Regions from separate parts of the Alteromonas sp. DYW1 genome, predicted to be linked through region 2. Evidence: predicted binding sites of a transcription regulator. Region 2 holds the regulator's gene; the other holds the start of a gene.
The links. Region 2 encodes FliA, which starts transcription of late flagellar genes. Its sites were predicted from a motif close to CTAAAGNTNNNNNNNNNNNNGCCGATA; they were not measured.

Region 1 (10,347 bases), 1.9 Mb from region 2:
AATGTAAAATACTGTTTTGCACAGCCATCGCGCCACCAACAGCCAGAATCCATCGTACTATAGGGTGAGCTTGATAGGTCTTATGTGACCAGAGGCGATGATAACCAGCCGTAATCGAAATCCCGGTAAAGAAAAATAGAATGACAGTGGTGACGATTTCTGCGGCATTGAAGCCAACAAAGTAAGCCCAGAGTGGCGCGACAAGAAAGGCGATAGCTCCAGTGATGATAAATACAGCAATGTTTAACGGGATAAGAGGTGGTTTTTTCATGATAAAATTTTCGGCGTACAACTGTTCGCTGATTTTACGTCAATTTTAGAATTGTGCAACCGATTCAAATAATGCTCGCTTGGAACATTGCTCAATATAGGTAACAATAATCGATTATTAACACCAAAAATCGCGAAGAAAGCCTTGAGCAGACAAGAACAAAAATTAAAGACTCGCCAAAATATTGTGAATGCTGCGTTTAGTCTGTTAGATGAAAATAGGAGCCTGTCTGCGATCAGTTTGCGCGAAGTGGCGCGCGCGGCAGGTATCGCGCCGACGAGCTTTTACCGCCATTTTAAGGATATTGATGATTTAGGTCTGACACTGGTTGATGAAGCGGGTCTGGCATTACGTCAATTAATGCGTCAAGCACGGCGCCGGATCGAGTCAGGTGGTGGCGTTATTGATACGTCGGTGAATACATTTCTAGAGTTTATTAGCGCCAATACCAATGTATTTCGACTATTGTTGCGCGAACATACAGGGACGTCAGCAGCATACCGGACCGCGGTGCAGCGCGAGATCCAGCATTTTATTGAAGAATTAACCGACTATATAATTGAGGTTCAGAACATAGAGCATTCGTTGGCATATCTGCAAGCTGAAGCTATGGTGAAGCTAGTCTTTAGTGCCGGCGCAGAAGCGTTAGAGTCTGACCCTACGTTGCGAGTTGCAATCGGCGAAAGGGTCAAACAACAATTGCGCTTTATCCAGAATGGCGCGAGAGCTAAAACCAGCTAGGCTGTTTAGCGTTTTCGAAGAACCATGCCACATTCTAGGTGGGGGGTGTAAGGGAACTGGTCAAAAACAGCAAAAGCCTCTACTTCGTGGGATTTGCGAAGTTCCTGCAAATTGGCTTTAAGTGTCATTGGGTTACAGGAAATATAAATCACACGATCAAACCCTTGTACCAGCGCCAACGTCTCATTATCTAGCCCACTGCGTGGCGGATCAACCAGTACAGTATTAAAAGTGAAGACGCTGAGATCGATATCGCCTAAGCGCTTGAACTGTTGCTCACCGCGCATAGCCTGAGTAAACTCCTCAGCTGATAAACGTACAATCTGAACGTTGTTAAGTGCATTTTTTTGGATATTAAATTGCGCAGCCTCAACCGACGGTTTAGCTATTTCGGTACCAACTACGTGGTTAAAATGTTCGGCCAAGGGCAGGCTGAAATTACCCGCGCCGCAATAAAATTCAACCAAATCACCTTCGACGTCAGCACAATGTTTTTTTGCCCACTCAATCATATGGCAATTGACTTCAGCATTAGGTTGCGTAAAGCTATTCTCTATGTGTTTGAAGGTATACGACTGATTATTAATGGTAAGCTTTTCAATAACAAAGTCATCACCGATAATCTCCTTTTGCTTACGCGCCCGGCCAATGATGCTAACTTTACCTAACTCACCAAGCGCTTCGCGCAGTTGAGTCGCTGCTGCATGCCATTCATCATCTAGTGGTTTGTGATAAAGCAAACTAATCACCAGTTCACCAGACAGGGATGAGAGATAGTCAATTTGAAACAGCTTTCTGCGTAAACTATCGACAGGCTTGAGATAGTTGATCAGCAGTTCCATCGCGTGATTAATCAATTCACATGCGGGAAGAAAACTATCGACGCGGTATTTTTGCTTGCTCTGCTGATCAAACATGATGTGGTATAGGTCGTCGCCATCATGCCAAACACGAAATTCAGCCCGCATTCGATAGTGCTGGGGAGGAGAGCGAAAAATCTCTAGCTCTGGCAATGCAAACTCGGCGAAGGCACCGCGTAAATCTGCAATTTTATCTGCAAGTTGTTGTTCATAGGTGCTTGGGTCAATGTGCATTACAATATAACTGATTATTCAAAAGCCATATTGTAACGTTTTACGTGGTAGTGCGCAGTAGTTTAAAAAAACACTAAACTATATTTTAGACCCGCCGATAAGAAGTCGAGGATAGAGAGGTATCGAAAATGAACTTTGGCGAAATAAAGGCTTTTCATAGCGAACAGCCGCAATCGGCAAAACCACGTGACGCACTGAATAAGCAGCTTCAGGCCGAGGGTTTAAAGCAGGCGGCAAATTTTCAAGCCGCGCAGGTAGCAAATAGCACCGGCGTGTCAATCAGTGTATTGAGCTCACAAACGACCGTTGGTTTGAAGATATACAGCGGGTCAATGCAGCAAAATGTTGTGGTTAACGACGAAAAGGCGGCGCAAGCAACAACCTTTGATAAAGATAAACCGGCTTCGATGTTCGACTTTGAGAAAGTCGCTGAGAATGTGATGCGCTTTGTTGGAGGTGTTATCAAAGGCGCGGCACGCAGTGGTGCTGATGAAGCCAAGTTAGCCAGTTTGTTCGAACAAGCACGCTCGGGTGTAGCCAAAGGCATTAAGATGGCTGAGCAGGATATCGGTGGATTAATGAACGATGAAATTGATCAAGGCATCAATAGTAGCCGTCAACTGATTGCCCAACGTATTGCTGAACTTGAACAACAATTGATGCGACCTGATGATGCGTCAGCTGAAACTGTATCCTCTTTAACTCAGTTAACTGCAAGCCAGGAAAACAATGGTAGTCTTGTGATCCGCACCAAAGAAGGTGATGAAGTCACCTTGACGTTCCGCGATTTGCAAAGTGTAGCCTATCTAAATGAAACGTCATTTACACGTTCGGTGAACGATGCGCAAACAGAGGCCGCCAGTCAAACAAATGCAGCAGAACAGCAGGCGTCTGAGCAACAATCTTCTGGCAGCGTTCAATCTTTTAGCGAATCCTTGCAAGCGAAAACCCTAGAGTTTTCTGGTTACAGTATTCAAATCAAAGGGGAGCTAAATGAAAATGAGCTTGCCTCTATTGCTGATCTCGTTACCAATGCCAATGACTTAGCCGATACATTTTATCGCGGAGATATTGAAACCGCTTTTAATCAGGCGCTTGAATTAGGCTATGATAAGCAGGAGTTGGTTGGTTTCGCACTGCAGCTAAATCGGATTGAACAGACGCAAGTGGTGCAAGCTTATGACTATGTACAGCATTATAAGGACAATAGTGGGGTAGATTCTGAGAAAGAAAAATCCACTAAGCCTGTGGCGCAATATATTGATAAAATGCTAAACGTGTTAGATAAGGCGCAGCAAAAGCTGCAGGGCCCTGAAGACTACAACACGATGATCAATGGCATCATTAATGAAATGAAAGATGTCCAAGTACCTGATTTGGTGCAGGCGATAAACCGCTTTCACACCTTCAATCAACAATTACTTGAGGCCTTACCAAAGTCGGACTCAGCTGCAGTGAGTAATCAATAAAAGAAAAGGCTGGTTATGACCAGCCTTTTTCGTGCACATCATTTAGCAGTGGCCTTAATGGGCTACTTTATCTTTGGCATAACGGACTTTCAGTGTTCGGTCTTGGAATACCGAATCATTTAACTTATTGATGGCTTTGCTTACATCATTAGAAATCACTTCAACAAAACCGTACCCTTTGCGCTTTCCAGTGCGCTTATCTTTCATTAACCGAACAGATTGTACAGTTGCATGAGCTTGAAAATACTCTTTGACAGCATCTTCATTAGCGCGGTACGGCAGGTTGCCTACATATAATGTAGTAACATCGGCAGTAGTTTCTGCAGAATCCGCTGTGAAAGATGTCGCTTTTCTACTAAAGAGTTGGGCGATGGAAGGAGTGAGAAGACCGGCGACTAGGACGAGGGCCGCTAATACGCTGTTAGTTGAGGCAACTGTGATAAGATAATCAGCAGTAAAGAAGGTGAATACTGCTAGGGCGACTGCCACTATCACGCAGTGAAAAAATTTAACGTTCATAGCTTTACCTTTTTTTATTATGTATACGTAGATAAAAAGCACTAGTTAGTCTACTGAACTCCAGCTTAGAAGCAAATCAGATTCTATCTAACGCTGTCTGATAACGGAATAAAGTGTAAAAAATAAGCGTTAATGCGCAAAATCCTGCTTAACCGACAAAAAAGCCAAAAAAACAGTTGACGTTCAAATTCTTCGACGTAGAATGCGCACCTCGCTTCGGGGGGCTATAAAGCAAAACGAAACGAACCGTGACAAGCAAGCAAAAAACTTTGCTAACTTTTTTAAAAAGATGCTTGACACAGCGAATAAACAGCGTATTATTCGCATCCCGCTTGAGGAGAGTCACTAAGGCGCCTTAAGCTGCAACGAAAGTTGCTTTGTTCTTTAACAATTTATAACAAGACAATCTGTGTGGGCACTCGTTAAGAGTGTCACAACGACAATTTATTTTTAGTTTCTATTCGTAGAAACGACGCAAGTATTCAATTGAAGAGTTTGATCATGGCTCAGATTGAACGCTGGCGGCAGGCCTAACACATGCAAGTCGAACGGTAACAGGACTAGCTTGCTAGTTGCTGACGAGTGGCGGACGGGTGAGTAATGCTTGGGAATTTGCCTTTAGGAGGGGGATAACCACTGGAAACGGTGGCTAATACCGCATAATGTCTACGGACCAAAGGGGGCTTCGGCTCCCACCTATAGAGAAGCCCAAGTGAGATTAGCTAGTTGGTGAGGTAAAGGCTCACCAAGGCGACGATCTCTAGCTGTTCTGAGAGGAAGATCAGCCACACTGGAACTGAGACACGGTCCAGACTCCTACGGGAGGCAGCAGTGGGGAATATTGCACAATGGGGGAAACCCTGATGCAGCCATGCCGCGTGTGTGAAGAAGGCCTTCGGGTTGTAAAGCACTTTCAGTTGTGAGGAAAGGTTAGTAGTTAATACCTGCTAGCTGTGACGTTAGCAACAGAAGAAGCACCGGCTAACTCCGTGCCAGCAGCCGCGGTAATACGGAGGGTGCAAGCGTTAATCGGAATTACTGGGCGTAAAGCGCACGCAGGCGGTTTGTTAAGCTAGATGTGAAAGCCCCGGGCTCAACCTGGGATGGTCATTTAGAACTGGCAGACTAGAGTTTTGGAGAGGGGAGTGGAATTCCAGGTGTAGCGGTGAAATGCGTAGATATCTGGAGGAACATCAGTGGCGAAGGCGACTCTCTGGCCAAAGACTGACGCTCATGTGCGAAAGTGTGGGTAGCGAACAGGATTAGATACCCTGGTAGTCCACACCGTAAACGCTGTCTACTAGCTGTGTGTGTATTTAATACGTGCGTAGCGAAGCTAACGCGCTAAGTAGACCGCCTGGGGAGTACGGCCGCAAGGTTAAAACTCAAATGAATTGACGGGGGCCCGCACAAGCGGTGGAGCATGTGGTTTAATTCGATGCAACGCGAAGAACCTTACCTACACTTGACATGCAGAGAACTTTCCAGAGATGGATTGGTGCCTTCGGGAACTCTGACACAGGTGCTGCATGGCTGTCGTCAGCTCGTGTCGTGAGATGTTGGGTTAAGTCCCGCAACGAGCGCAACCCTTGTCCTTAGTTGCCAGCATTCAGTTGGGCACTTTAAGGAGACTGCCGGTGACAAACCGGAGGAAGGTGGGGACGACGTCAAGTCATCATGGCCCTTACGTGTAGGGCTACACACGTGCTACAATGGTATGTACAGAGGGAAGCGAGACAGTGATGTGGAGCGGACCCCTTAAAGCATATCGTAGTCCGGATTGGAGTCTGCAACTCGACTCCATGAAGTCGGAATCGCTAGTAATCGCAGGTCAGCATACTGCGGTGAATACGTTCCCGGGCCTTGTACACACCGCCCGTCACACCATGGGAGTGGGATGCAAAAGAAGTAGCTAGTCTAACCTTCGGGAGGACGGTTACCACTTTGTGTTTCATGACTGGGGTGAAGTCGTAACAAGGTAACCCTAGGGGAACCTGGGGTTGGATCACCTCCTTACCTTAAAGTCGATGGACGCACTTGATGCAGTGCTCACACAGATTGTTTTGTTATGAAAAGAACGACCATACTTATGGGGCTATAGCTCAGCTGGGAGAGCGCCTGATTTGCATTCAGGAGGTCAGCAGTTCGATCCTGCTTAGCTCCACCACAGGCTTGTAGCTCAGCTGGTTAGAGCGCACCCCTGATAAGGGTGAGGTCGGCAGTTCAAGTCTGCCCAAGCCTACCATTTTCTGATGTTTGATTGGTACGGGTGGTAAGTGATCGGTGGTTGTTAGGTAAGAGCCTTAATGAATGATGAGAATTATTGATTAAGGTTTTTTTAAGCCTTGAATATGTTCTTTAACAATTTGGAAAAGCTGATATTAATTTAATCCAAGAGTAACTGATTGAATTGTTATTTTATTAAATGACGGTTCTTTCAAGCGAAACTTGTATGGGTATGAGTAAAATCATACGCGATTAGCGATTGTCACGTTACAGCCTGGCGCGAGCCACTGATAGTCTGGAGTCAAAAGGCAGACATATTAGGGTTGTATGGTTAAGTGACTAAGCGTATACGGTGGATGCCTTGGCAGTTAGAGGCGATGAAGGACGTGTAAGTCTGCGAAAAGCTGTGGTGAGCTGACAAAACGCATTTGAGCCACAGATGTCCGAATGGGGAAACCCACCGCTTCGGCGGTATCGTTAAGTGAATACATAGCTTAACGAGGCAAACGAGGGGAACTGAAACATCTAAGTACCCTTAGGAAAAGAAATCAATTGAGATTCCCCTAGTAGCGGCGAGCGAACGGGGAGCAGCCGAATCTATTTGAATTAGCAGAATGTGTTGGGAAGCACAACGATACAGGGTGATAGTCCCGTATGCGAAGGTTCAAGTGGGTCATATTAAGTAGGTCGGGACACGTGTTATCTTGACTGAAGATGGGGGGACCATCCTCCAAGGCTAAATACTCCTAACTGACCGATAGTGAAGTAGTACCGTGAGGGAAAGGCGAAAAGAACCCCTGTGAGGGGAGTGAAATAGAACCTGAAACCGTATACGTACAAGCAGTGGGAGCCCTTCGGGGTGACTGCGTACCTTTTGTATAATGGGTCAGCGACTTATATTTAGTAGCAAGGTTAACCGTCTAGGGGAGCCGTAGCGAAAGCGAGTGTTAACTGCGCGTTTAGTTGCTAGGTATAGACCCGAAACCCGGTGATCTAGCCATGGGCAGGTTGAAGGTTGAGTAACATCAACTGGAGGACCGAACCCACTAACGTTGAAAAGTTAGGGGATGACTTGTGGCTGGGGGTGAAAGGCCAATCAAACCGGGAGATAGCTGGTTCTCCCCGAAATCTATTTAGGTAGAGCCTCGGACGAATTCCATTGGGGGTAGAGCACTGTTAAGGCTAGGGGGTCATCCCGACTTACCAACCCTTTGCAAACTCCGAATACCAATGAGAACTATCCGGGAGACACACGGCGGGTGCTAACGTCCGTCGTGGAGAGGGAAACAACCCAGACCGCCAGCTAAGGTCCCAAAATATTGCTAAGTGGGAAACGATGTGGGAAGGCTAAGACAGCTAGGAGGTTGGCTTAGAAGCAGCCACCCTTTAAAGAAAGCGTAATAGCTCACTAGTCGAGTCGGCCTGCGCGGAAGATGTAACGGGGCTAAGCAATATACCGAAGCTGCGGCAGCGTACTTGTACGCTGGGTAGGGGAGCGTTGTGTAAGTGGATGAAGGTGTGTTGAGAAGCATGCTGGACATATCACAAGTGCGAATGCTGACATGAGTAACGATAATGGGGGTGAAAAACCCCCACGCCGGAAGACCAAGGTTTCCTGTCCCATGCTAATCAGGGCAGGGTAAGTCGGCCCCTAAGGCGAGGCAGAAATGCGTAGTCGATGGGAAACGGGTTAATATTCCCGTACTTATATAATCAGTGATGGGGGGACGGAGAAGGCTAGGCCATCGTGGCGTTGGTTGTCCACGTGAAAGTGAGTAGGCTGGAAACTTAGGTAAATCCGGGTTTCTAAGGCCGAGACACGAGACGAGTCACTACGGTGACGAAGTGGTTGATGCCCTGCTTCCAGGAAAAGCCTCTAAGCTTATGATTATATGAACCGTACCCCAAACCGACACAGGTGGTCAGGTAGAGAATACTAAGGCGCTTGAGAGAACTCGGGTGAAGGAACTCGGCAAAATAGTACCGTAACTTCGGGAGAAGGTACGCCCCTGTTAGTGAAGGACTTGCTCCGTAAGCTGATGGGGGTCGCAGTGACCAGGTGGCTGGGACTGTTTATTAAAAACACAGCACTGTGCTAAATCGAAAGATGACGTATACGGTGTGACACCTGCCCGGTGCCGGAAGGTTAATTGATGGGGTTAGCGTAAGCGAAGCTCTTGATCGAAGCCCCGGTAAACGGCGGCCGTAACTATAACGGTCCTAAGGTAGCGAAATTCCTTGTCGGGTAAGTTCCGACCTGCACGAATGGTGTAACCATGGCCACGCTGTCTCCACCCGAGACTCAGTGAAATTGAAATTGCTGTGAAGATGCAGTGTACCCGCACCTAGACGGAAAGACCCCGTGAACCTTTACTACAGCTTGGCACTGAACATTGACCCTACATGTGTAGGATAGGTGGGAGGCTTTGAAGCGTTGTCGCCAGATGACGTGGAGCCGTCCTTGAAATACCACCCTTGTATGTTTGATGTTCTAACATTGCTCCGTTATCCGGAGTGTGGACAGTGTCTGGTGGGTAGTTTGACTGGGGCGGTCTCCTCCCAAATAGTAACGGAGGAGCACGAAGGTTAGCTAATCACGGTCGGACATCGTGAGGTTAGTGCAATGGCATAAGCTAGCTTAACTGCGAGACAGACACGTCGAGCAGGTACGAAAGTAGGTCATAGTGATCCGGTGGTTCTGAATGGAAGGGCCATCGCTCAACGGATAAAAGGTACTCCGGGGATAACAGGCTGATACCGCCCAAGAGTTCATATCGACGGCGGTGTTTGGCACCTCGATGTCGGCTCATCACATCCTGGGGCTGAAGTCGGTCCCAAGGGTATGGCTGTTCGCCATTTAAAGTGGTACGCGAGCTGGGTTTAGAACGTCGTGAGACAGTTCGGTCCCTATCTGGTGTGGGCGTTGGATGATTGAGGGGAGCTGCTCCTAGTACGAGAGGACCGGAGTGGACGAACCGCTGGTGTTCGGGTTGTTTTGCCAAAGGCATTGCCCGGTAGCTACGTTCGGAACGGATAACCGCTGAAAGCATCTAAGCGGGAAGCCGGCCCCAAGATGAGTCATCCCTGGACGTAAGTCCTGGAAGGGTTGTTATAGACGATGACGTTGATAGGCAGGGTGTGGAAGCGTTGCAAGGCGTTAAGCTAACCTGTACTAATTGCCCGAGAGGCTTAACCATACAACACCTAATGTGTTTGTGGTGACAATCGTAAGACCATACAAAACGCGCTCTTAGATTAAAGATATCAGTGATTCCGAATAGTTAAGATTTAAGTAAGGCTGACTTAGCATACTCCTCGAGAGTACTGTGAGTCCTCCTTGCGCAAATGTCACGATGAAAGCTTCGCAATCATCATGAATTTGCACCAACAGTTTATGTCTGGCGACAATAGCGACGTGGTACCACCTGAATCCATTCCGAACTCAGAAGTGAAACACGTTAGCGGCGATGGTAGTGTGGGGCTTCCCCATGTGAGAGTAGCACATCGCCAGACTCCCATTCTAAAAAACCCAGCTTCGGCTGGGTTTTTTGCTTTATGCGCCTCATTACCATAAGTACCTACACAGAATGAATACTGTTATGGCGCAGGCCAAATAGATAGTTGTTAAGGATCGTGGATTACAAAATAAGGGCTATTATATTTGATAGCCCTTTTATATTTTGAGTAATGTGAATTACTGTCCCGATAGGCGTTTACCAAACGATATTGCATAAGCGGGTGAACGCATTTTAAGAACGGGGTCTTCACTGGTGGCAAAGCCGGCACTGACCACATTTGGGTCGAAATTGATCGGCGTACATGCATCACCACCCACTGCAGTAAGTGTTAATTGACCAAACTCTATGGTTTCTCTTTCCGATGGCCAAGCTTGTGATGGATCGGTTGTTGTATCCTCTGGTAATCCCAATGTAGCGTGGATAGTGAACGCTACTTCGCCGGCATCAAATTGTTGCTGTAAGTGGTCGCTTAAGAATAGTTCAGGGAGAGTTTGCTTTTCCTCTTGCGT
Region 2 (10,347 bases):
GGGCGTTCTTGATCATGTGCTGCGCGTTGATCCCAATCGTGGCGATTGATGTGCCCTATCAAAGCCATAAGCATCATGAACAAATGAAAATGACGAAGCAAGAAGTCAAAGATGAACGTAAAAATGCCGAGGGTGATCCACAAGTTAAAGGGCGTATTCGTAAACTACAATTTCAAGCTGCAGCAAGGCGCATGATGCAAGAAGTACCGAAAGCCGATGTTGTGGTTACTAACCCAACTCACTATTCGGTTGCTTTAAAGTACGATGAAGATGGTAATCGAGCGCCAGTCGTGGTGGCTAAAGGGGTTGATGAACTAGCGATGCATATTCGGAAAATCGCCACCGCCAGTGACGTACCATTAATTCCATCGCCGATGTTAGCGCGGGCTATTTATTACAGTACCGAAACAGATCACGAGATCCCTAACAAGCTGTTTATGGCGGTAGCCCAGGTGTTGGCTTATGTTTATCAACTCAAAGCCTTTAAAGCCGGTAAGGGCGCGCGACCAAAACCATTAAAACGTGACCTACCTATTCCGCCGGAATATCGTCGCTAGTTAATCTTCACTTAATCTAATTGTGTAGTTGGTTTAATGAAAAAAACGCTAAAAGCCCGTTGATGGTGATTGTCGTCAGTTGGCGATTGTGGTCATTGCTTGCTGCGTAAACCCTACCTGTTTGCTCTTGTTCGGGACAATTGCTGGCGGACAATTTTGCAAAAATTAGTCACTAAAATAAAAAATTACGCCATAAAGCAGAGACTGGCACAGTTGTTGAAATACATCTTGAAACCGTAATTTTTGCGTCAAAATTCCGTTATAGGGGAGTGGCTGTCAGGATGGAATTAACCGCTAAATGGCGAAATTTCGATAAGAACCAACTCAAGCGCTTTACGTCAGGGCTTGGCGCGCCCATGGTTTTATTGGCCATTATGGGCATGGTTATCTTGCCCATGCCACCCTTCTTGCTTGACGTGCTGTTCAGCTTCAACATAGCGCTATCGTTGGTGATCATTCTGGTTGCCGTATTCACGCAAAAGCCGGTTGATTTCGGTATTTTCCCCTTAGTTTTGCTTATCGCAACAGTCTTACGATTGGCACTTAATGTTGCTTCAACACGGGTTGTTTTGCTGTACGGGCATGAAGGTGGCGATGCTGCAGGTAAAGTGATCCAAGCCTTTGGTGAAGTCGTTATCGGCGGTAACTTTGCCGTGGGTGTGGTCGTATTCGCGATCTTATTGATTATAAACTTTAAAGTTGTGACCGCGGGGGCCGGACGTATCTCTGAGGTAAGTGCTCGTTTTACCTTGGATGCGATGCCAGGCAAGCAAATGGCTATCGACGCTGATTTGAATGCGGGCTACATCGATCAAGATGAAGCCCGTAAACGACGTGAAGAGATCACTCAAGAAGCTGATTTTTACGGTTCAATGGATGGTGCTTCAAAGTTCGTTAAAGGTGATGCTATTGCAGGCCTATTTATCATGCTTATCAATATCGTAGGCGGCTTGTTTATCGGCTTAGTGCAGTATGACCTGCCGTTCAGTCGAGCACTTGAGGTATATACCATTCTGACCATTGGTGATGGTTTGGTCGCTCAGATCCCATCGTTATTGTTGTCAGTGGCAACTGCGATAATCGTTACGCGTGAGAATGAAACCCAGGAAATGGGTCAGGAGCTGGATAAACAGCTCACCAACCCTCGAGCTTTGTCTATTGCGTCGGGTATTCTATTCGTTATGGGTATTGTCCCTGGTATGCCACACCTCGCATTCTTAAGTTTTAGTGCGCTTGCAGGGGGATTGGCCTACCTCAAAACACGCCAAGCCCAACAACCCGAGAAAGTTGAAAAAACCGGCGAAGTGTTACCGGCTGACAGTCAAACCCCGGCAGAAATTAAAGAACTCGGTTGGGATGACGTACAGCAGGTCGATACCATCGGACTAGAAGTGGGTTATCGTTTGATCCCCTTGGTGGATAAAGCGCAAGGTGGCGAGCTGTTGACGCGCATTAAGGGAGTTAGGAAAAAGCTTTCGCAAGAACTTGGCTTCCTGATCCCGCCAGTGCACATTCGAGACAATCTTGATCTCAACCCGACAACTTACACAATTGCCATGTTAGGCGTAAACGTCGGGGAAGCAGATATTAATCATGACAGCGAGCTAGCGATTAATCCAGGTCAGGTCTTTGGTAAGCTTGATGGTAAACCGACGAAAGATCCTGCCTTTGGTTTAGATGCTGTTTGGATCAAACCAGCCCAGCGTGAACATGCCCAAACATTAGGCTATACCGTGGTTGATACCGCCACAGTTGTGGCAACCCACTTGAGTCAATTGTTGACAACTAATGCCTATCAACTACTCGGGCACGAGGAAGCTCAACAACTCTTGGACATGTTAGCCAAGAGTAATCCAAAACTGGTAGAAGGGCTGATCCCTGATATTTTATCGCTCAGCACGGTGGTTAAAGTCTTGCGCACGTTGCTGTACGAAGGTGTACCTATTCGTGATATGCGCACGATTGTACAAACGTTGTGTGAATATGGTCCGAAAAGTCAAGATCCTGACGTATTAGTCTCAGCCGTGCGGATCGCTTTGAAGCGTTTAATTATCCAAGAAATCAATCACGGCGGGGCCGAGCTGCCCGTCATTACTTTGGCGCCAGAGTTGGAACAAATACTGCACAAGTCATTACAGGCAGGTGGCGAGGATGGCGCTGGTATTGAGCCTGGACTAGCTGACCGGATCCAGCAATCGCTCAGCGAGGCGACTCAGCAGCAGGAGCTGGCAGGAGAACCATCAGTATTGCTGACGTCAGGCATGTTAAGACCGGTATTATCGCGTTTCTTAAAACATGCGGTGACGGGTTTGCATGTCCTGTCCTATCAGGAAATTCCTGATGATAAGCAAATTCGAATTGTAAGTGCCGTTGGGCAATAAGCAGATAAGTGAAGTGGAGCATAAGCGATGAAAATTAGACGATTTGTCGGTAAGGATATGCGCGAGGCATTGCGTCAAGTGAAAGAAGAGCTTGGTGCTGATGCCGTAATCATGTCGACCCGCAAAACCGGCTCAGGCATTGAACTCGTTGCCGCTTACGACCCACATACACAAACACCGCCAACGTCAGCCAAAACGATTAAAGCGGAACCTCGCCAACGCACGCCAACTCTGAGTGAAATTATTGGCGATGATGGTCCGGATAGTTTGAAGCAGTTGCTTGAAAAGCAACAAGCGGCAAATGCGAAGCAGTCAGCAACGGCGAGTACCGAGCGAGAAACTACCAAACCTAATCGAGTGTCTGCGAAAGCTGAGCCTTATGCGCAGACTTATGCTGAAAAAGCGCCCAATGTGCAGGCGACACCGTCGGTAGAGAGCAATCAATCCGGTGCCGCGAACGCAACCGCTCAGCATCATGCAGACGTACCGCAGCAACTGGCGGATATGCATCAAGAATTGGCGTCGCTGCGTAACATTCTTTCATTTCAAGTCGCGGCATTGACAGAGCAACGCAAACAGTTGAAAAACCCATTGCATGGTTATTTATATGAACAACTTCAATTAATGGGAATTGAAGAATCACTCAGTGATCAATTAATCAATTATTTGCCAGCAGAAGCCAATGAGCGTGATGCTTGGTTAATGCTACTCAAATTATTAGCTAATCGAGTACACGTAGGCGGCCAGCATTTACTTACGCAGTCTGGTGTTGTCGCAATGGTTGGGCCTACTGGTGTGGGGAAAACGACAACAATCGCAAAACTGGCCGCGCGCTATGCTCAAAAACATGGCGCCGAACAGGTCGCTTTAGTGACTATTGACAGCTATCGTATTGGTGCGTTCGAGCAATTATCAACCTACGGTAAGATCATTGGTTGTACTGTTAAGAAAGCCCACAACGGTGAAGAATTGGCAAATGTTATTCATCAACTACGAAATAAGCGAATGGTACTAATCGACACTGCAGGCTTCTCGCAACGAGACGCGCGCTTAATTGGTCAGTTGCAAGAGTTATCGCGTGGGATTAACATGCCAATTAACTATTATTTGGTTGCGCAAGCAAATGCCCAATATGCCAGCCTGCAAGGCGTTGTGAATGCGTATAAAAACGTACCACTGCAAGGGTGCATATTCACAAAGTTAGATGAATGCTATTCATTGGGTGAAATGCTAAGTGTTGCTATAAACTATAACTTACCGCTAAGCTTTGTTACGGATGGTCAGAAAGTACCGGAAGATATTGCGTCTGCAAGTGGAAAAAATCTGATTTCTCTTGCAGCAAGGCTTTATAAAAAGTACAAGTTGCACCATACTAGCAACCATATAGCGGCAAATACAGCAAAAGCAGTATGATTGAAGATCAGGCTAGCGGCTTAAGAAGAATGAAACAATCACGTTTAATTAAGGTTATTGCGGTCACCGGTGGGAAAGGGGGTGTTGGTAAAACTAACATTACACTGAATACTGCTGTGGCAATGGCGAAGCAAGGGCAGCGGGTGCTGGTCTTGGATGCTGACTTGGGGCTGGCTAACGTTGACGTGATGTTAGGCTTGCGGGTCGACAAAAATTTGTCGCACGTTTTATCTGGCGAATGTACGCTCGACGAGGTGCTTGTGACTGGACCTCACGGAATTAAAATTGCACCAGCCACATCCGGCTCACAAAGCATGACGGAATTAACACCGACCCAACATGCTGGTCTGATCCGAGCCTTTAGTGAATTGAAAACCCCTATCGATGTCTTAATTGTCGATACTGCTGCAGGCATTTCAGATATGGTTCTGAGTTTTAGTCGCGCGGCACAAGATATTCTAGTCGTGGTATGTGATGAACCAACCTCACTCACCGATGCCTACGCACTAATAAAAATCCTCAACCGTGAACACGGCGTGTTCAAGTTTAAAGTCGTAGCCAATATGGTTCGTAGTGATCGTGAAGGGCGCGAATTATTTAATAAACTTTCGAAAGTCACTGGGCGATTCCTGGATGTTGCACTAGAGTTAGTGGCAACGGTTCCGTTTGATGAAAATATTCGTAAAGCGGTGCGTAAACAAACACCGATTGTTGATGCGTTTCCTGCTTCTCCAGCAGCCCTTGCAATCAGTGATTTGGCGCGTTCCGCAAGCCATTGGCCTATTCCCGAACAACCGGGCGGGCATTTGGAGTTTTTCCTAGAGCAGTTGTTAACTCGCAAGGCGGTAGGTGATAACGGGTGAGTAGTAAGGTGGCAGCATATCAACAGAGTGTCGATTTAAACGCTATTGTGGAGCGCCACGCGCCGCTAGTTAAGCGTATTGCTCACCACCTCATGGCGCGCTTGCCAGCCAGTGTGATTGTCGATGATTTGATCCAGTCAGGCATGATTGGCTTGTTGGAAGCTGCGAAAAATTTCGATGGATCCAAAGGCGCTAGTTTTGAAACTTTTGCAGGGATCCGAATTCGTGGTGCGATGTTAGACGAAATTCGCAAGGGCGACTGGACACCGCGCTCAGTGCATAAAAACAGTCGCACTATTATGGAAGCGATAGCGCAAGTCGAAAGAGAAACTGGTGGCGACGCGCGTGATGTGGATATTGCCGCTAAACTGAATGTATCTCTGGCGCAGTATCACCAGATGCTAAATGAAGTGAACGCAGGTAAGCTAGTCGCAATCGAAGATTTAGGCGTGTCTGAAGATGTCATCGGCGATGAACAGAGCAAAGGCTCCGACGCCCCCTTTGAAGATTTGATGCAAGGGGCATTTCAAAAAGCCTTGGCGCATGCAATTACGACACTGCCAGAGCGAGAGGCAATTGTCCTTTCGCTATACTATGATGAAGAATTGAATTTACGCGAAATTGGCGAGGTTTTAGAAGTCAGTGAATCGCGAGTGAGTCAAATACATAGTCAAGCAATGCTAAAGCTGAAAGCGCGGATGCAAGCTTGGCGAATGACTGAAGCTTAACAATAACAATGATAATGTTCCTCAGTGGAGGCTGTTTTGGATAAAAATATGAAAATTCTTGTTGTTGATGATTTTTCAACAATGAGACGCATCATAAAGAACCTGCTTAAAGATCTCGGCTTTACGAATATTCAAGAAGCAGACGATGGAAGCACGGCGTTACCCATGTTACAACAAGGTGACTTTGATTTTGTTGTTACCGATTGGAATATGCCGGGTATGCAGGGTATTGATTTGTTGCGCGCTATCCGTTCAGATGATGGTCTTAAGCACTTGCCGGTGTTGATGGTAACTGCTGAAGCCAAAAAGGAACAAATCGTAGCTGCGGCACAAGCCGGAGTAAATGGCTATGTGGTTAAGCCATTTACCGCTGCTACCTTAAAAGAAAAGCTCGAAAAGATTTTCGAACGCTTAGGTTAATCCAGACGGTCTTTCAACAAAAGGAGACACTGGATGCCTGATAAATCCACAGTTCCAATTTCTTTAGAAGAAGCGAAACAGCTCGTCACCTATCTTGAGGAGGGCGATCACGAGTCGGCTAATGCGATTCTTGAAGTTGCTTCTATGAAAGAGTCTATCGAGTTGTTTGCTGAAGTCGGTAAATTAACACGTCAACTCCATGACTCCCTCAATAGCTTCCAAATTGATGATCGTATCAAAGGCTTAGCGAGCGAGGAGATCCCAGACGCCCAGTCACGTCTGTTGTACGTCATTGAAGAAACCGAAAAAGCGGCTAATACTACAATGGATGCGGTTGAAACGAGCATGCCATTAGCAGAAAAACTCAATGAGCGGATCAGCGCGGTGTTGCCAGAGTGGAAAAAGCTCATGACACGTCAAATTGAGTTGGGTGAGTTTAAGACTTTGTGTGCGGACTTGGACAAGTTGTTGGAAGATGCTTCAACAGATTCAGCAAAGCTGACTTCACTGATGACTGAAGTGCTTATGGCTCAAGGTTATCAAGACTTAACTGGGCAAGTGATTCGGCGAGTAATCGAGTTGGTAAAAGAGGTCGAGGACAGTTTGGTTAACATGTTAACCATGTTTGGTGACCCGGAAATGAAGCAAAGTCCTCAAAAATCTGAGAAAAAGACCGATAACGTGGAAGCGGAAGGTCCAATTATCGATGCTGACCAACGTGATGACGTGGTAAGTGGCCAAGATGATGTCGATGACCTGTTATCGAGCTTGGGATTTTAGGAGAGCGTATTAATGGCGTTTGATGTAGACGAGGAAATATTGCAAGACTTTCTAGTGGAAGCTGGAGAGATACTTGAACAATTACAGGAGCAGCTCGTTGATTTAGAGAATAATCCTGAAGATAAAGATCTACTGAACGCGATTTTTCGCGGTTATCATACGGTCAAAGGTGGTGCCGGGTTCTTATCACTCACTGAACTCGTTGATATTTGTCACGGCGCGGAAAACGTTTTTGACGTAATGCGTAACGGGCAGCGTACGCTAACGCCTGATTTAATGGATGTCATTTTGCGCGCCACAGATGTGGTTGTGGAAATGTTTGACAAGGTTAAAGCGCGTGAACCACTTGAGCCAGCAGAACCCGAACTTATCGATCTATTACATAAACTCAGCCATCCTGAATCTCCTGATGAAAACATTTTCGATGGCGATGCCAGCGCAGCAGAACCAGCATCCGATAGTGCTGAGGAAATAGAGTTCGCTGTGGAAGATTCGCCAGCGGAAAGCAATGAGCCGGTTGCGTCCAGTGCAGATGAAGGCGGTAGCATCGACGAAATCACTGAGGATGAATTTGAAGCGCTGTTAGATGAACTGCATGGTGGTGGAGCACCTAGTGCGCCAAAACCCAAAGCAGAAGCAACACCTGCGGCAGAATCGTCATCGAGTACTTCTGGTGATGATGATATCAGTGATGACGAGTTTGAAGCGTTACTCGACCAGTTGCATGGTAAAGGTAAGTTTGAAGCGGGTAGCAAAACAGCTGAGGCACCTGCAGAGAAAGCCAATACAAGTCCAACAGCAGACGCTAGTAGTGATGAAATCACTGATGATGAGTTTGAATCTTTGTTGGATCAGCTGCATGGACAAGGCCAAGGTCCGGGAGCGAAGGCAGAGCCAGCTAAGCCGCAAGAACCAGTAAAAGAAGATAAACCTACAGCAGCGACTCAGGCACCGCCAGCGAAGTCATCCTCTGCTGGCGACGAAGCCAAAAAAGCTGCACCAGCGGCTAAGCCTGCTGCCGCAGCTAAAGAAGCGCCGGCAGCGAAGGCTCCGGCAAAACCGGCTGCGAAGAAAGATGATAAAAAAGCGGCCGCAGCGGCGCCACCTGCTGAGACCACTGTACGTGTTGATACCAAGAGACTCGACCAAATCATGAATATGGTTGGAGAGTTAGTACTTGTGCGTAACCGCCTGTTAAGCTTGGGGATTAACGTTAACGACGAGAGCATGAGCAAAGCGATTGCTAACCTCGACGTGGTAACCGGGGATTTGCAAGGTGCGGTAATGAAAACCCGCATGCAGCCAATCAAAAAGGTCTTTGGTCGCTTCCCTCGCGTTGTCAGGGACTTAGCACGGAGTCTGAAAAAAGAAATTACCCTCGAGCTGGAAGGTGAAGAAACGGATTTAGACAAAAATCTGGTTGAAGCGTTGGCCGATCCGTTAGTGCATTTGGTGCGTAACTCGGTTGACCACGGTATCGAAATGCCGGATGACCGCCAAGCCGCCGGTAAGCCTCGTATGGGTACAGTTAAACTCTCTGCATCCCAAGAGGGCGATCATATTTTGCTGACCATTGATGACGATGGTAAGGGAATGGATCCCGATAAATTGAAAGAGATTGCGATTAATCGTGGCGTGCTCGATGCAGATGCTGCCGCTCGAATGTCTGATGTCGAAGCTTTTAATCTGATTTTTGCGCCAGGGTTCTCGACCAAAACTGAAATCAGTGACATTTCAGGCCGTGGTGTTGGTATGGATGTGGTTAAAACCAAGATCAACCAACTCAATGGTAGTGTAAATATTGATTCTCAGCTTGGTCGCGGCACACGCTTAGAAATTAAGGTACCGTTAACTCTCGCGATATTGCCAACATTGATGATTATTGTTGGCGAGCAAACTTTTGCGTTACCACTTGGTGCGGTTAACGAGATCATCAATATGGATATCTCTAAGACGAATACCGTTGATGGTCAGCTAACCATGATCGTGCGTTCCAAAGCGATACCCTTGTTCTATCTCGGTGAATGGTTACGTCGTGGTAATCGACAAGTAGAAAAGGATAAAGGCCATGTGGTCGTTGTCCAAATCGGTACACAGCAAATGGGCTTTGTGGTTGATGCTTTGATTGGTCAAGAAGAAGTCGTCATAAAACCGCTTGATGCGCTATTACAGGGCACACCTGGAATGGCTGGCGCTACCATAACCTCAGATGGTGGTATCGCATTGATCCTTGATATTCCTGGGCTGCTTAAGCGGTATGCGCGCAAGGCTTTGAATAAATAGACGGTGAAATCGCTGTTTGGCTTACTGGCCAAGCAATGAATGACAGGAAACTAAATAGTAATGACACTCAAGGTGTTGGTGGTCGATGATTCGTCGTTTTATCGACGCCGGGTGCGGGAAATCCTTAATCAGGATCCAGCACTCGAAGTTGTTGCTGAAGCGAACAATGGTCAAGATGCTTTAAACAAACTAGCGACCTTTGCACCGGACGTAATTACTATGGATGTTGAAATGCCGGTAATGGATGGCATTACGGCAGTGCGTAAAATTATGCAGACCTCACCGGTGCCGATTTTGATGTTTTCCTCTATTACGCAAGATGGCGCTGAGGCGACTATCCAAGCGTTAGAGGCCGGTGCGCTTGATTTCCTTCCGAAGAATTTTGAAGATATCGCTCGCGACCGTCGTGAGGCGACCATGGTGTTGCGTTCCAAAGTGCGCGCTATCGCCAGTCGGCCAATGCGAGCGCGCGGTATATCTGCGCCGCCACTCAGTTCGCCGGGCCGTACGCCGGCGACACAAAAATTCTTTAAGTCATCCTCAGTATTAAGTGGCCCTGCAACTTCATCTCCACCGGTCTACCGCAGTAAAAACAAGCGCTATAAACTCTTGGCGATAGGCTCTTCAACGGGTGGACCCGTTGCCTTGCAGAAAGTGCTGCAGCCGCTACCAGCGACATTCCCTGTGCCAATCCTATTGGTTCAACATATGCCAGGAACGTTCACAACGGCGTTTGCGCAGCGCTTAAATAGCTTGTGCAACATTAGCGTATCTGAAGCTCAAAATGGCGATGTACTTAAGCCTGGGCATGCGTATCTAGCGCCAGGTGGTAAGCAAATGTTAGTCGAAGGTACAAGTGGTGCTGCTCGGGTCAAAATCGTCGATTCGGTTCCAGGAGAAAATTTAACCTATAAACCCAGCG

Region 1: AC121Z_RS03045 (DUF5610 domain-containing protein) is a predicted target of FliA. The motif match lies at 2,180-2,206, and genes of this name have one in related genera.

Annotation. Positions count from the first base shown of each region.
Region 1 covers NZ_CM186038.1:667,071-677,417, forward strand. Annotated here, with positions in the region: gene AC121Z_RS03030 (acyl-CoA desaturase) at 1-271, opposite strand, end outside; gene fabR (HTH-type transcriptional repressor FabR) at 416-1,012, shown strand; gene trmA (tRNA (uridine(54)-C5)-methyltransferase TrmA) at 1,018-2,106, opposite strand; gene AC121Z_RS03045 (DUF5610 domain-containing protein) at 2,235-3,575, shown strand; gene AC121Z_RS03050 (RNA recognition motif domain-containing protein) at 3,630-4,094, opposite strand; rRNA gene AC121Z_RS03055 (16S ribosomal RNA) at 4,578-6,110, shown strand; tRNA gene AC121Z_RS03060 (tRNA-Ala) at 6,186-6,261, shown strand; tRNA gene AC121Z_RS03065 (tRNA-Ile) at 6,263-6,339, shown strand; rRNA gene AC121Z_RS03070 (23S ribosomal RNA) at 6,650-9,517, shown strand; rRNA gene rrf (5S ribosomal RNA) at 9,718-9,833, shown strand; gene AC121Z_RS03080 (catalase family peroxidase) at 10,015-10,347, opposite strand, start outside.
Region 2 covers NZ_CM186038.1:2,627,803-2,638,149, reverse strand. Annotated here, with positions in the region: gene flhB (flagellar biosynthesis protein FlhB) at 1-557, shown strand, start outside; gene flhA (flagellar biosynthesis protein FlhA) at 839-2,938, shown strand; gene flhF (flagellar biosynthesis GTPase FlhF) at 2,966-4,351, shown strand; gene AC121Z_RS11810 (MinD/ParA family protein) at 4,348-5,214, shown strand; gene AC121Z_RS11805 (RNA polymerase sigma factor FliA) at 5,211-5,942, shown strand; gene cheY (chemotaxis response regulator CheY) at 5,979-6,362, shown strand; gene AC121Z_RS11795 (protein phosphatase CheZ) at 6,396-7,142, shown strand; gene AC121Z_RS11790 (chemotaxis protein CheA) at 7,155-9,425, shown strand; gene AC121Z_RS11785 (protein-glutamate methylesterase/protein-glutamine glutaminase) at 9,486-10,347, shown strand, end outside.